2 regions of the Eubacterium album genome follow, and region 1 is predicted to be linked to the other one. Evidence: riboswitches for the same ligand, from Rfam matches in the RefSeq annotation. Region 1 holds a riboswitch; the other holds the start of a gene.
What was found. A riboswitch is a leader RNA that binds a small molecule or an ion and turns the genes downstream of it on or off. The one in region 1 is predicted to bind FMN.

Region 1 (7,929 bases):
TGGAGCAATCCCCAACATTTAACGGGTAAATTAAGTTCTTTTGCTTTTTCTGGATTAAATCTTCCTTTTCTGTCTATTTCAATTGAATATCCAAAACATGTTACATTATGCTTTACCTTAAACGCGTTGATTTTGTATTCTCCAATATCAATTATTTGTCTGTCGCCGCTTAATTCAATAAAATTAATTTCAAATGGCAATTCTTGAGCTATCATTCTCAAAGCCTTAACAACTTTTTCAAGACCTCTTGGTCCTATCATAGTTAACGGTTCTGTTCTTTCTGCATTTCCCATAGTCAGCAACAATCCCGGCAATCCACTTATATGATCTGCGTGAAAATGTGTTATGCAAATAACATCTATAGGTTTAAACGACCAGCCTTTTTGCTTAATAGCTACCTGTGTGCCTTCTCCACAGTCTATCAATATATTACTTCCATTATATCTGCACATTAAAGCTGTAAGCCATCTTCTTGGAAGCGGCATCATTCCTCCTGTGCCTAACAAACATACATCCAGCATAAATTTCTCCACTTTCTATAAAAGAATTTTTTTAATAATTCTTTTAATACTCTTGTTAACTCTATGTTGTATAATAGCACAAAGACTTTTTTATGAAAAGGATGTAATTTTTTATACCTGTTCTAACGTATAGTAATCATCCTCTACTGAAATATATTCTGTAACGTCAACCGGATATTTAAATAACGTAGTTATCGAATCATAACATTCTTCACATAAATCCATTGTATGCATCTGTAAATCCTTATTAGAAAAATAACCCCATTTCCCCTGTAATCTAATTATTCCTTCCGTAACTATTCCATTTGTCATCTGCATTTTCTTTCCACATTTATGACAAAAAATTTCATATTTACCTTTGCTATTCATCTTTTTCATATTTTTAATCCTTTCTTTTGATGCAATCATCATATTATTTTTTTCGACAAAAAAATAGTGGAAACCTTTGGCATTCCACTATCTAGAAGTATATTTATATCTTTAATAGCATTATAATTGCATCTTCTACCGGATGTTTATAGTATTTTTTTCGTTTTGTAATACTTTGAAATCCAATTTTTTTATATAAAAATATTGCGGCTTCATTACTTTCTCTAACTTCAAGCATTATTTCCTTAATTTGTTCACTTTTAGCATCTTTAATAGCCTCTTTTAGCAACTGCTTAGCCACACCTTTTTTTCTCTTATCTTTTTTTACAGCTACATTCGTAATATCAGCGGAATTCATAACCTTATAAACGCCACAATATCCTATAACCCCTTCTTCCTCTATAGCGACATAAAATGCAGTATTATCTAATTCTAGCGAATCTTTAAATGCTTTTTGTGACCACGGAACAGAAAATATGCTCTCTTCAATCTCCGCTACCTGGGCTATATGCTTTTCGCTCATCTTTTCTATTTTTACCATATTACCCTTATCCTTTATCTCTATAAAACCAAATTATGAAAACTGTTTTATTTTTTCTTCCTTCTTTTGCTTTTCAAGCATTTCCCTTTCAGCCTGTGAAAGTCTCAAATAATCAGGTCTATGTTCACTAGCCTCCTCAATTTTTCCATTTTTATAATATATTTGTGCCAAAGCTGCAAGTGACGATGCTCTTTGTCTGCTCATATGGCATGGGGCATATAAATGCTCAGTTTTCATTTTTTCATCTATAATTTCTCTATATGCAGGCACTCCATCTCCCAAGAACATTACTGTTTTTCCTATCTTATCTAGCTCATCAATCAAATCCTCTACAGAAATTGCGCACTGTTCTTTTAATATTTTCATATGTGTCTGTTCAAAGTAATATATTCCAGTGTATACCTGTTGACGTCTTGCATCCATAATCGGACAAATAATATAATTGCTGGAATAAAAATTATATGCCATAGCATCAATTGTCGGTACATTTATTATCGGCTTATTAAGTGCTAATCCAAATCCTTTTGCTGTAGCGCTTCCTATACGTAGTCCGGTAAACGAACCCGGTCCTCCTGTTATTGCTATAGCGTCTATAGTTTCCATGTCCAATTCTATCATTTTGCTAATTTCATCTATCATTGGCAACAATGTCTGTGAATGTGTCTTTTTAAAATTTATTGTATATTCTGCCGTTAATATATCATCTGTTACTACTGCAACTGATGCCACTAAGGAAGAACTGTCTATTGCTAATATTCTCATCTTTATTCCACCGTTATCTTTCTATAATCTAATCCTTTTTCTAAATTCTTTTCTATCAAAACTGTTGATGCATTGTCAGGAATCAGTTCACTTATGAGTTTCGACCATTCTATCAGACATACTCCTTCTCCAAAGAAATAATCCTCATATCCTAATTCATACATTTCCTCAGGGTCACCAATTCTATATACATCAAAATGATACAACGGAATCCTGCCTTCTTCATATATTTGTACAATTGTAAAAGTTGGACTATTTACGCATTCTTTTATGCCAAGTCCGCTTGCAAATCCCTGTGTAAAAACAGTCTTTCCAACACCTAAATCACCATTTAGGCAAATTATTTGTCCTGCTTTCGCAGATTGTCCTAACTTTCTCCCAATCTCAAAAGTTTCATCAGGCGAATTTGTTTCATATATCATAAATTTTATTCCTCTTTTCTTTTATGGCAAAACATATTGTAATGCCAGAGTCAAAAGGTCTAAGCCCATATGAGCTTTTCCTACACAACAAAAACATTTGCATAACAAACAGCAAATATTTGTCAAAACAAAAAGATATTGTTTATAATCACCACATAATTATAAACAATATCTTTTTACATTTCAATTTATTTATTTCTAGAGTTTTTTTATAAATGTGCTTATTTTCTTATATAATATTCCTGTTACAATTCCAACTATTATTCCTTTAAATACATTAAATGGTGCTACTGCAACCCAAACAAAGCTCCATTTATCTTTAATTATCGGATTTACTTTTGCTCCTTCTTCTATAATTGCTTCTAACGGCATAAACTTTTCATAAAACGGTAGCATTACATAATAATTAAGAATTGCGCCTGCAACTGCCATTAACACAATACCAACTACTATCCCTATGAATGCTCCCTTTTTAGATTTCTTAAATTTATATATTATTCCCGCCGGAACAACAAGGCAACATCCTATGCAAAAATTTGCCAATTCTCCAACATAACCTGTTGTTGTCCCTTTAAGTAATATTTTAAGCACAATCTTTATAGCTTCCATAATTATTCCTGATACAGGTCCCATAATAAATGTTCCTATCAAAATAGGTATCTCACTAAAATCAAGCTTATAAAAAGACGGCGCTATAAACACTACCGGAATTTCTATAAGGACCATGAGTATTGCAGCAATAGCCGCGAAAATAGCCATCAACGCTAAATTTTTTGTTGTAAATAATTTTTTCATTTAATTTTACTTCCTTTCTGAAAATTAATATATTATTTATACAGAGCAAAGAAAAAAAGCACCTGGTTCAGGTGCTTTTCATGAGATTATTAATATCATAATTATTAATCTTATTACTTCTCTCATCCAGACTTTACTGTCGGCTATGGAATCACACCATATCATGCCTTTCGGCTCGCTGGCTTATATGCATTGCATAAATACAGCCGGTAGGGAATTTCACCCTGCCCTGAAGAATTATATTTAATATACGGTTAAAAATATTATTAACACGGTTTTATTCCGCATCATATACTCTATTTACTGGTTAATGCCAATGAATCTCTTGTAGATTGCCTTTATTGCTACTTCAAAATCTTCTTCTTCAACACCAACGATAATGTTAAGTTCTGAAGAACCCTGGTCAATCATCTTAATATTTACTCTTGCATCAGCTAATGCTGAGAATAAAATTGCTGCAGTTCCTCTTGCACTCTTCATTCCTCTACCAACTACTGCTATAAGTGCAAGATTGCTTTCGATATAAATCTGATCAGGATGTACTCTGCTCTTAATCTCGTCAATAATAGCTGTTTCCTTGCCTGCTAATGCTTCAGTTGCAATTACAACGCTCATTGTATCTACACCTGATGGCATATGTTCAAAACTTACATTACTCTTTTCTAATGCACGTAATACATTTTTACCAAATCCGATTTCGCTATTCATCTTATCTTTTTCTATATTAATTACAGACATGCCTTTCTTACCTGCAATACCCGTAATAATATGATCGCAATGTTCAGCTGACTCAGAAACAATCATTGTTCCTCTATCTTCCGGCTGATTTGTATTTTTGATGTTTACAGGAATACCTGCTGCTCTAACAGGGAATATAGCATCTTCATGCAATACTGTTGCTCCCATATATGCTAATTCACGTAATTCTCTATATGTGATAGTCTTGATAGGTTCCGGATTATTAACTATTCTAGGATCACAAATAAGACATCCGCTAACATCTGTCCAGTTTTCGTATAATTTAGCTTTAGTTGCTCTAGCAACTATTGATCCTGTTACATCAGAACCACCTCTTGAAAATGTCTTTATTGTTCCATTTGGCATAGATCCATAAAATCCAGGTATTACTGCCTTGTTTGTCTTAGCAAGCTTTGGTGCCAATTTTGCTTCTGTCTTAGTCCAGTCAAAATTACCCTGATCATCAAAGAAGATATATTTTCCTGCATCGATAAAATCAAATCCTAAATATTTTGCTAATACTTTACTGTTGAGATATTCTCCACGGCTTGCAGCGTAATCACGGCCTGCCATATGAGCAAATGCGCCTTTAATTATCTCAAAATCTTCATCAAGGCTAAAATCTTTTAATCCTAAGTCTGCAATAATATTGTTATATCTGTCTTTAATCATCTGAAAATATTCGTCAAAATTTTCGCTTTCAGATGCTAATTCATAGCACTTATATAACATATCTGTAACTTTAACATCTTCAATAAATCTTTTTCCAGGTGCAGATGCAACTACAAATCTTCTTTCCGGATCAGACAATATTATGTCTGCAACCTTTTTAAACTGTTTTGCATCAGCAAGTGAACTTCCACCAAATTTAACAACCTTTGTTTCTTCCATTTTCTTTCAATCCTCTCACACCGAATTACGGCCTTTATATTATATATGTTTTTTTATTATAAATTGCTATCAATTATTATTTACATAAACATTAATCTGTTAATGCAAATTTAACTTAATTTAATATCCCTTAATATTATTCTTCAATTCTTATTCTTGTAATAATATTCTCTAATTTTTCTGATGCAGCCTTAAATTCATCTTCTGACATCGGTCTTGTAACAAAACCAATTTCATTTTCAATTCCTGCATCTATGTATGTTACATTTTCAAACGCTTCTTCAATCTTATCTTTTTCATCACCTTCAACACGAACAAAGAAAGACTTTCTTGATTTGCCAAATTCTAATAATTCTAACTTTTCTTTATCCCATATAACTGTCACAGGAATATTCAAATGTCTTACAGCATCTACAACGTCTGATACAACTGCACTTGCTGTTGGAAGTTTTCCTGCGCCACTACCGATAAATACTAAATCACCAACCATGTTTCCTCTTACTAAGATTCCATTTACAACGCCTTCAACGTTAAACAATGGATGACTTGGTGATAATAATCTTGGTGTTACAGATGCAACTATTCCGTTTGCCTCTTTTTTACATTTTCCTAATAACTTTATAGATTTTCCCATAGCTGCCGCATATTTAAAATCTATATCTGTAATATTTGTTATTCCTTCTGTATATACATCTTCAAAATCAACTGATTTGCCATAAGCAAGTGATGCTAATATTGCTATCTTTCTAACTGCGTCAAATCCTTCTATATCTGCTGACGGATTACGTTCTGCATATCCTAATTCCTGTGCCTGTGCTAATACTGTCTGGAAATCTGCACCTTCTTTATCCATTTTTGTAAGGATATAATTTGTAGTTCCATTTAAGATACCTGCAATCTCACAAATTTCATCTGCTGTAATATGCTGATTTAATGGTCTTATAATAGGTATTCCACCTCCAACACTTGCTTCAAACAAGAAGTTTCTGTTGTGGTCTTTTGCAATCTGAATTAACTCTGCGCCATATTTAGCTACTAATTCTTTATTTGATGTACAAACACTCTTGCCTGCTAAAAGTGATTTTTTCACAAAATCGTAAGCTGGTTTTAATCCGCCCATAACTTCAATAACAATTTCAACTTCATCATCTTCCAAAATAGTATTAAAATCATGAACCAATACTGATTCACATGGGTCACCAGGGAAATCTCTAAGGTCTAAAACATATTTTACGTTTATCTCCTGTCCTGCTTTTTCCCCAATCAATTTTTTGTTTGTATCTAAAATTTCAAACACTCCGGAGCCTACTGTTCCGTATCCTAAAATTGCTACATTAATCATTATCTCTTCCTCGCTTGTTTCATTATCATTGCTTATTTGCATAACAAATTTATGTATACACTTTCAAAATTTTAACATAGTTAATTTTATACTGCAACTTATTTTTCGTTACTTTGCATACTAATTTATTTTCCCTGTATACTATTTTGCTTTAAATATGCATTTATAAACTGGTCTATATTGCCATCTAAAACACTACTTACATTCCCTGTTTCTTCATTTGTCCTATGGTCTTTTACCATAGTATACGGTTGCATTACATATGATCTTATCTGACTTCCCCAGCCTATTTCTTTTATTTCTCCTCTGATTCCTGATTTCTTTTCCTGTTCTTCCTGCTGTTTTAAAAGATACAATTTAGCTTTGAGCATTTTCATTGCTTTATCTTTATTTTGCAACTGTGAACGTTCATTCTGACATTGAACTACTATGCCTGTTGGTAAATGAGTAATTCTTATTGCCGATGAGGTTTTGTTAATGTGCTGTCCACCTGCTCCACTTGAACGATATGTATCTATTCTGATATCATCATCATTAATTTCAACATCTAAGTCTTCTTCTATATCAGGCATTACATCACATGAAGCAAATGAAGTCTGTCTTTTTCCTGCTGCATTAAAAGGAGATATTCTTACAAGTCTATGAACACCTCTCTCTGATTTTAAATACCCATATGCATTTTCTCCATTAATCTGCACAGTTATGGATTTTATTCCCGCTTCTTCACCCTCTAGAAAATCTAAAACCTGAGTTGTAAATCCTTTACTTTCAGCCCAACGCGTATACATTCTATACAACATACTTGTCCAATCACAGGATTCTGTTCCACCTGCCCCTGCATTTAACTTTAATATTGCATTATATTTATCATATTCACCTGACAAAAGAGTTTTTATCTTTACTTCATCCACTTTAGAAGCAAATTCATCCATTGAACTTTTCGCCTCTTCAGCAATTTCTGCATCTTCACTCTCTTCTCCCATTTCTATTAAGACTAAAATGTCATCATACAAACTCTTTAAATTATTATATGTTTCTATTGAATCCTTTAAATTTTTGAGCTCTTTCATATATTTTTGTGCTTTGTCCATATCATCCCAAAAGTCCGGAGCTTCCATTGTTCTTTCTAGCTCAATGATTCTTTCTTCTTTATTTTGCAAATCCAAAGCATCTTTTATTTCGTCTAATTCTTTTTCATATGGAGTCAATCGATATTTTATTTCATCTAATTCTATCATCACTCTCTCCTATAATATGTATTGCCCCCTCCCTTCGGTCAGTGGCTATTCGTTGGAAACATTTATAGGAAAAAATGAACTTCGTTCATTTTTTTCTCCTATATTTTTAACAGATATAATTTACTGTTTCAATTTATTGCTTTACTTTCTGTTAACACTAGGAAAGGACAGGTATTGTCCTGTCCTCTTCCTCTTAATGTGTTCTTCCACAGCAATGTTTATATTTCTTACCAGATCCACATGGACAAGGATCATTTGGATATACCTTAGCAACATCTCTGTGCTTTGGCTTTTTAACTCCTTCATCATC
Region 2 (7,929 bases), on a different contig from region 1:
GATTTATTTTCACTTAATACGTATCCACTCTGTTCTAATGGATTTTCTGCCAATGCCTCCATTGCTTTTAGTCCTGCCGGTGTTGCCGCCCATCCCAAGCCTAATATATTTGCAATTATATTAGTTACTATCGGTTCTCTTGCATTATGGTTATGAGGCAGACCCGGAAACAGCCACATAATAATCGGTTCAAGTATTTTTTCCAGTTTTTTTATCATTCCACTTTTAGAAGCCACGTTCATAAATCCCATCCACATGCTCATAATTCCAAGCATTGTAATGCACATACTCACAGCCTCTTTTGTGGATTCTATTGCTCCATTTCCTACCTGTTCCATCCTGCCTGTTGCCATTCCATAAAGCACTGACAATATAATCATTCCTGCCCAAATATAATTTAGCACTTAATTTTTCCTTTTATTATTAAATGAATTATTATATTTTACGCAAGCCTACCATAATAATTACATAATTTACAGCATGCGATTTAAATTTGCCATTTCAATTGCTGAGCATGCAACATCAAATCCTTTATTTCCTGCTTTTGTTCCTGCCCTTTCTATTGCCTGTTCAATATTGTCTGTTGTTAATACACCAAACATTGTAGGTACTCCGGTTTCCATTCCAACCATTGCAATTCCTTTACTTACCTCTGCGCATACATAATCATAATGATCTGTTGAGCCTTTAATTACTGCTCCTAAGCATAAAATTGCATCATATTTTCCTGACTGAGCCATTTTCTTTGCTATTACAGGTATTTCAAAAGCGCCCGGAACCCATGCTAATGTAATATCATCATCTTTAACTCCATGTCGCACGCATGCATCTTCTGCACCGCTTACAAGTTTATTTACAATAAACTCATTAAATCTTGCTGCTACAATACCAATTTTTAATCCTTCTGCTACTAATTTTCCTTCTAAAGTTCTCATTTTAAATCTCCTCTTGTATAATATATTTTGATGTCAGTTTTTTAAAGTATGGTTTAAATTATAAGTTCTGACATTATTACACTTAACACTAAATTGCTTATACCAGATTTCTTAAATTTAAAAGAAATAGCATTTGTCGCCGTCGGTTCAAAGCTTTGGTGCATAGCCTGACTTGAAACTGTAAGTTACAAAGTCAGGCTGTGTGCTAAAACTTTAGAACCGCTACGAGCGACAAGCAGCGCGAGCGTTATTTCGTTAAATTTAAGAAATCGGGTTCAGCAAATAATCTTAGTAAGTTGTCATATGTGCCATTCTTAACTGCTTTGTTCTCAAATAATATTCATCATATTTTTGTGGCTCTATCTGTATTGGAACTCTCTCTACTATTTCGATTCCATATCCTGACAAGCCTGTAATTTTTGCCGGATTATTTGTCATAATTCTTAATTTTTTTGCTCCAAGGTCTGCCAAAATCTGTGCTCCCATTCCATAGCTTCTCATATCTGCCGGAAATCCTAGTTTTAGATTTGCATCTACTGTATCTAGTCCCTGTTCCTGAAGCTCATATGCCTTAAGTTTATTTATTAATCCTATTCCTCTTCCTTCCTGTCTTAAGTAAAGTATTATTCCTCTTCCCTCTTTTGCAACCATCTCCATTGCTTTCTCAAGCTGTTGTCCACAATCGCATCTTTTAGAACCAAATACATCTCCTGTAAGACATTCCGAATGTACTCTGCAAAGAACAGGCTCTCCATTTCCTACATCTCCCATAGTTAATGCAACATGATGTTCCCCTGTTGTTTTATTTTGATAACCCACGATATTAAAGTTCCCATATTTCGTTGGCATCTTTGCAACTGCTTCTCTTTTTACTGAACTGTCTCTTTCCATTCTGTATTTAACCAAATCAGCAATTGTAATTACCGTAAGATTATGTTCCTGTGCAAATTCAAGAAGTTCTGTTGTTCTCATCATTGTTCCATCTTCTCTCATTATTTCACAGCATAATCCACAAGGTTTAAGTCCTGCTAATTTTACAATATCAACTGTAGCTTCTGTATGACCTGTTCTTTCTAATACTCCTGCTTTTTTTGCTTTAAGTGGAAACATATGGCCCGGTCTTCTAAAATCTTCAGGTTTTGCATTATCATCTACAATTGCTCTCGCCGTAATTCCTCTTTCGACCGCTGATATTCCTGTTGTGGTTGATACATGGTCAATCGAAACGGTAAACGCTGTACAATGATTATCAGTATTTACTTTTACCATTTGTTCCAAATCAAGTTTTTCACAAAGTTCTTCTTCCATAGGCATGCAAATAAGTCCTTTTGCATAACTTGCCATAAAATTTACATTTTCGGTTGTTGCAAATTCTGCTGCACATACCAAATCCCCCTCATTTTCTCTATCAGGGTCATCTATTACTAAAATAACTTTTCCTTCTTTTATATCCTTAATTGCTTCTTCTATTGTTCCTATTATTTTACTCATTTTATATTCCTTCTTTCTTTAAAATCCATTTTCTATCAAATAGTTTTCTGTAATTTTTGATTTTTTTTGCTCATTTTTATTAGAAAAATTCAATAGCTTTTCTACATATTTTCCTATAATGTCACACTCAAGATTTACTATATCTCCAACATTTCTGTATTTTAAATTTGTGCTTATCCTTGTGTGTGGTATTGTGGATACTTTAAATCCTTTTTTATCAACATAAGCGACTGTAAGACTTATTCCATCAATTGATATTGACCCTTTTTCAACCACATATTTTATAATTTCATCATCTGCCAAAATTTCATACCATACTGCATTTTTATCTTCACGTATACTTCCTATTATCCCGGTTCCATCTATATGACCACTAACGATGTGTCCTCCAAATCGTCCATCTGCTGCCATAGCTCTTTCAAGATTTACACATGTACCTTTTTTGCTTCCATTTAAACCGGTTCTTTTTAACGTTTCTGACATCACATCCGCTTCAAATCCATTTTTCCACATTTTTGTGACTGTAAGGCAAATGCCGTTAACTGCTATGCTGTCTCCAACTACTGTTTTTTCTAAAACCTTTTCACATTTAATTCCAATCTGATATTTCTCACTATTGCTGTTAACGTATTCTATCTGACCGGTTTCCTCTATAATTCCTGTAAACATTGACTACCTCTTTTCAAATATCCGGTTAACATAATATCGTTTCCTAATTTTTGAATTTCCATATTTTCTATGTTGTAAGCTTCCATCATTTTTTCTACGCCTTTTCCTTCAATTGGTGATTTAGCATCAGCTCCACCTACAATTTTAGGTGCTATAAAACAACAGATTTTATTTACAATATTTTCTTTTAATGCCTGCGCGTTAAGTGTTCCACCACCTTCAAGCAATATACTGTCTATCCCTTTCTCACCTAATGTTTTCATAAGTTCTGATAAATTAACTCTTCCTTTCCTTTTCTGCCTTACGACTTCAACCCCACATTCTTCTAAATATTTTTGTTTATCTGTATCAGCCTCATTTGTGCAAACAACTATTGTTTGTATTTTATTTGCCGTATTAACAATATTACTTTCAAATGGTATTCTTAAATTTGAATCGCATATTACTCTTATCGGGTCGACATTTTCCTCTATTCGGCAATTTAACATCGGATTGTCTTCTAGTACTGTATTAATTCCAACCATTATTCCCATATACTGCTTTCGCATTTTTTGAACTGTCTCTCTTGCGTCTTTACCTGTAACCCATTTTGAATCTCCATTTTCACATGCAATTTTTCCATCCATAGTCATAGCATATTTCATTACAACATAAGGTGTTTTGTTTGTAATATAGTGAAAAAATACTTCGTTTAACTTGTCACATTCATCTTTTAAAATTCCACACTTAACTTCAATTCCGTGTTCTTTTAAAATCTTCACGCCCTTTCCTTCTACAAGCTTATTTGGATCTATGCTTCCCACATAAACTTTTTTTATCTTTTTTTCTATAATAATTTCCGTACATGGTGGTGTTTTTCCATAATGACAACACGGCTCAAGCGTTACATAAAGTTCTGCTCCTGTTGTATCTTCTTTGCAATTTGTAAGTGCATTTCGTTCTGCGTGAAATCCACCTATTTTTTTGTGATAACCCTCCGCAATAATTTTGTCATTCTTAACCACAACACATCCTACAATAGGATTTGGATTTGTATAACCTATACCTTTTTTTGCTAATTCAATTGCTCTTTTCATGTATTTTGGGTTCAAAAAAAGCCTCCTTTCATTCAAAGGGGCTTTCACACAAATACAAAATGTATATTATTCTGTTCATTACATATTCCTAATTGCGTATGGTTATTAGTAATTTATTATCAAAATCTTAATCCGATTAATTGTTATGTAAACTACATATCATTTAAATACATTTCTAAAAATCAGATTAATTTTATTCCTGATAAAGAACAATTACATTATCTATTCTTCTCCCATCCAGACTATACTGTCGGTTTTGGATTCTCACCAAATCAGCTGCTTTCGCAGGTCACGGACTCGTGCATCTTTACGCTCTGTACACTTACCGTCGGTTGGGAATTTATGCGTTATGCATATCACCCTGCCCCGAAGAATTTCTATTTAATTTCTGCTTAAAGTATAGTCACCTGTTTTTTATTTGTCAACAAAATTTCCAACAAACTATTTTTATTAAATATTTTTTTAATTTATATTTGCTAAATTTTTTGGGCATAAAAAGCCTCTAAAATAACAGATTTTTGTATATAATCTGCACATTTTAGAGGTCTTTATAATTAATTTTTATAATTTGCTAATATTCTTAAAACTTTATTATTTAACTTTTATGTTATACTCTGCTGTTTTATCACTGTTAAGTTTGCTATTTGAATATATCGCCTGTATTTTGTAAGAATAAGTTTTATTTTTCTTAATATTTTTATCTATGTATTTTGCCTGAGTAGTTGTTGCGACTCTTTTAAATACCTTTTTGCCTTCCTTTTTGCGGAATACATAATATTTAGTGGCATTTTTATTTTTACTCCATTTTACATTTACACGATATACTTTCTTTTTCTTAACTTTTCTTACCTTTTTTGTCAACTTTACATTACTTGGTGTCTTTAACTTTACACGCACATAACGTTCTGACTTAATTCCGCTTGTAGTTACAGCAGTTATTTTTGCTATGCCTACTTTTTTGGCCTGTATATTTCCCTGTGCATCAACAGAAACTATATCCGGATAATTACTCTTCCATGTAATTGTATCTGTTGTATCATCAGGTGCTATCGTAGTAGTATATTTTCCTACATATCCCTTTACAACTTTTAAAATCTTGCTTTCATTAATGTTAAAAGCTATTGATGGCTGTTTTACATCAATTGTTGAATAGCATATTAAACCGCTGTCTGTTGTTGACATTACCTGATATTTTCCAGCCTTTAATGCAGTAAATTCACCTGTAATTCTGTTAATTGAAATACTGTTTGCATCAACAGCATCCCACATTATTTTATTTGTATATGTTGGTGTAGTATCTTTCTTATCAGTAACTGTTGTCTCTTTTTCATCTGAGGTTTTTGTTACATCTTCTGTTTTTTTAGTAGTATCTTCTGTAGTATCTGATTCATCTGTCTGAGTTGATGTAAATGTTGCTGTCAATTTAGAATTTTGTCCCTTACTTACTGTTGTATAATAACTATCTACTTTTAATCTGCTGTCTGCAATTTTCTGCATTATAAGGGCATTTTCCATTGAAACTTTTGATATTAAATTATCTTTATCATATTCACTATTTGGTAAATATTTATTTCCATATGGACTTCTGTCAAATATTGTATTGTAAATAGTACATGCTGCCAAATAACTTCCTGTTACTGATGGATGAAGATTATCTGTTTTATACATTGTAATTTTAGGATAATCCTGCATTACTCTCATAAAGTTAGTTCCTGATGCTGCAACAAGTCCATCATATTCATCAGCTATTTTAAAGTTATTTCTTGTTAAAATCTGTTCAATCTGAAAATCTGATAAAAACAATGATAATGAATCTACTTTAAATGTGCTTCCAATATTATTTGGCTGTGTTGCATATATAACCATTTTTGCTCCGGCATTATGTATTAAAGTGTATAGAGTATTAACTGCTGCTTCTGCCTCTTCTTCTTTTTCTACTAAAACTGCCCTGTTTTCCTGTAATACTACATAATCCCATGTATTATTTGTTAATGCCTGATAAACCTGACTTCCATACATGTTAGTCTTATCTGCAAACTGGCTAAGTTTGTATCCTGGTGATGTAATCGATGTAACTTCACAATTTATTTTATCTGCATCACAAAGTCCTTTAAACATTTTTGGCATATCATTGTAATATGTATGACTGTTTCCTACAAACAATATTTTATATGTTTTCTGTGTAAATTGAACATCATCGGCGTATACGTTATTACTTACTGCCACAAAATATAACATCATAATTACACCGAACAATATTTTACTATATTTTCTAAATCTGGTTTTCATTTCGTTGCTCCTCGTCTAACATGTATTGCCTCTCTATCTAGTCGGCGACTAGTTATTGGAAACATTATTAAATATAAACTTCATTAATTTAGTTTCCATCTTAAGTTAATCTGTAAATATTTACGTTGTACTAAATGCCGGCCAATATTTTAACAATAATGAGCATACTATTGTCATTGCTATTATAATGATTACTGTCATTTTCCAACCCTCTTTAAGCATATACTTTGGCTGTAAACCATATCCAACAGGTATTGCTCTGATTGATGTTGGTAACATATAAGATAAATTTACTCCTACTGATGCAATGTAAACGTAAGGTATTGGATTTAAATTCATTCCCTTTACTATAGATATAACTATAGGTATTGCAACTGCTGCAGTTGCTGTATTTGATGTTACATCAGACATAAGTAAAGTTACTGTTATAATTACAAATACTGTTGTAACTCCACCTGTAAGTCCCATTCCTGAAACCAATTCACCAATCCTTTCTGCTGCACCTGATTCATTTATTAATGTTCCTACTGCAAGACCACCTGCAAAAATGTAAATCATTTCCCAAATAATTTTTGTCTGAACTGATTTCCAGAGCATAAGTCTTTCTCCATCAGAACGTGTTATTAAGAATGATAAAATTGCACAAATAATAAATACATATGCCGGTTTTAATCCTGGTAATAATGTCTGATAGAACTGTCTTGTGAATGCAAGTATTGTTGCTACTGCAAATAATCCAAGAGAAATCTTCTCTTCTATGCTCATTGGTGGGAATTTTTTATATTCATTTCTAAAATATTCTTTTGATCCACCAAGGCTTTCTGATTTTTTAACATCCCTAATCATGAAAACAATGTTAATAACAAGTAATGTAATCATAATTGGTAAGAAACGGATTACCCATGAAATATACATGTATTCTTTTCCTGTAAGCTGCTGTAAATAATCAACAGTTACAAGATTCATTGCTCCACCAAGTGGTGATGTCAATCCTCCAAGTCCTGCACCGTAAGCTATGTATAATAATAATTTTGAACCAATTCTACTATGTTCAATATCACCCTCACCTATGTACTTTAACATCGAAACTGCAATAGGTGTAATTGTTGCACATACTACTGCATTTGGTAAAATTGCAGATAATACTGTAGATAACATAAACCAGAAAATTAACTGAATTCTTAAGTTATCACCAATTAATCCAAGTAATGATGCTGCAATTCTTTTATCAAGTCCTGTTTCTTCCCAAGATACAGTCAATATTGATGCTCCAAGTAATAATAAAATTGTCTCAGATGCATAATTTGATATTACTGCAGACATATCGCACATAGTGACAATAGCATTTATTGCTATTGGTAAAAATGCTGTTACTGCATAATCGATAGGCGCTGTTACCCACCAAAATGCCATCCATGCAACCGTTCCTATTGCTGCTCTTTCAGCTAAAGCCGGAAATGCACTCTCCG

Region 2: it holds a riboswitch for FMN, as region 1 does, so the genes downstream of both, ribD (bifunctional diaminohydroxyphosphoribosylaminopyrimidine deaminase/5-amino-6-(5-phosphoribosylamino)uracil reductase RibD) here and N5B56_RS12570 (ECF transporter S component) in region 1, are expected to answer to the same signal.

The regions. Positions count from the first base shown of each region.
Region 1 is NZ_JAODBU010000014.1:2,817-10,745, forward strand. It holds gene N5B56_RS12545 (ribonuclease Z) at 1-521, opposite strand, end outside; gene N5B56_RS12550 (hypothetical protein) at 633-899, opposite strand; gene rimI (ribosomal protein S18-alanine N-acetyltransferase) at 994-1,431, opposite strand; gene tsaB (tRNA (adenosine(37)-N6)-threonylcarbamoyltransferase complex dimerization subunit type 1 TsaB) at 1,465-2,193, opposite strand; gene tsaE (tRNA (adenosine(37)-N6)-threonylcarbamoyltransferase complex ATPase subunit type 1 TsaE) at 2,196-2,615, opposite strand; gene N5B56_RS12570 (ECF transporter S component) at 2,814-3,410, opposite strand; FMN riboswitch at 3,521-3,651, opposite strand; gene N5B56_RS12575 (aspartate kinase) at 3,711-5,039, opposite strand; gene N5B56_RS12580 (homoserine dehydrogenase) at 5,176-6,381, opposite strand; gene prfB (peptide chain release factor 2) at 6,507-7,619, opposite strand; gene secA (preprotein translocase subunit SecA) at 7,813-7,929, opposite strand, start outside.
Region 2 is NZ_JAODBU010000015.1:12,470-20,398, reverse strand. It holds gene N5B56_RS12980 (nucleoside recognition domain-containing protein) at 1-404, opposite strand, end outside; gene ribH (6,7-dimethyl-8-ribityllumazine synthase) at 474-935, opposite strand; gene N5B56_RS12970 (bifunctional 3,4-dihydroxy-2-butanone-4-phosphate synthase/GTP cyclohydrolase II) at 1,224-2,426, opposite strand; gene ribE (riboflavin synthase) at 2,445-3,095, opposite strand; gene ribD (bifunctional diaminohydroxyphosphoribosylaminopyrimidine deaminase/5-amino-6-(5-phosphoribosylamino)uracil reductase RibD) at 3,077-4,171, opposite strand; FMN riboswitch at 4,393-4,549, opposite strand; gene N5B56_RS12955 (Ig-like domain-containing protein) at 4,763-6,460, opposite strand; gene N5B56_RS12950 (SLC13 family permease) at 6,581-7,929, opposite strand, start outside.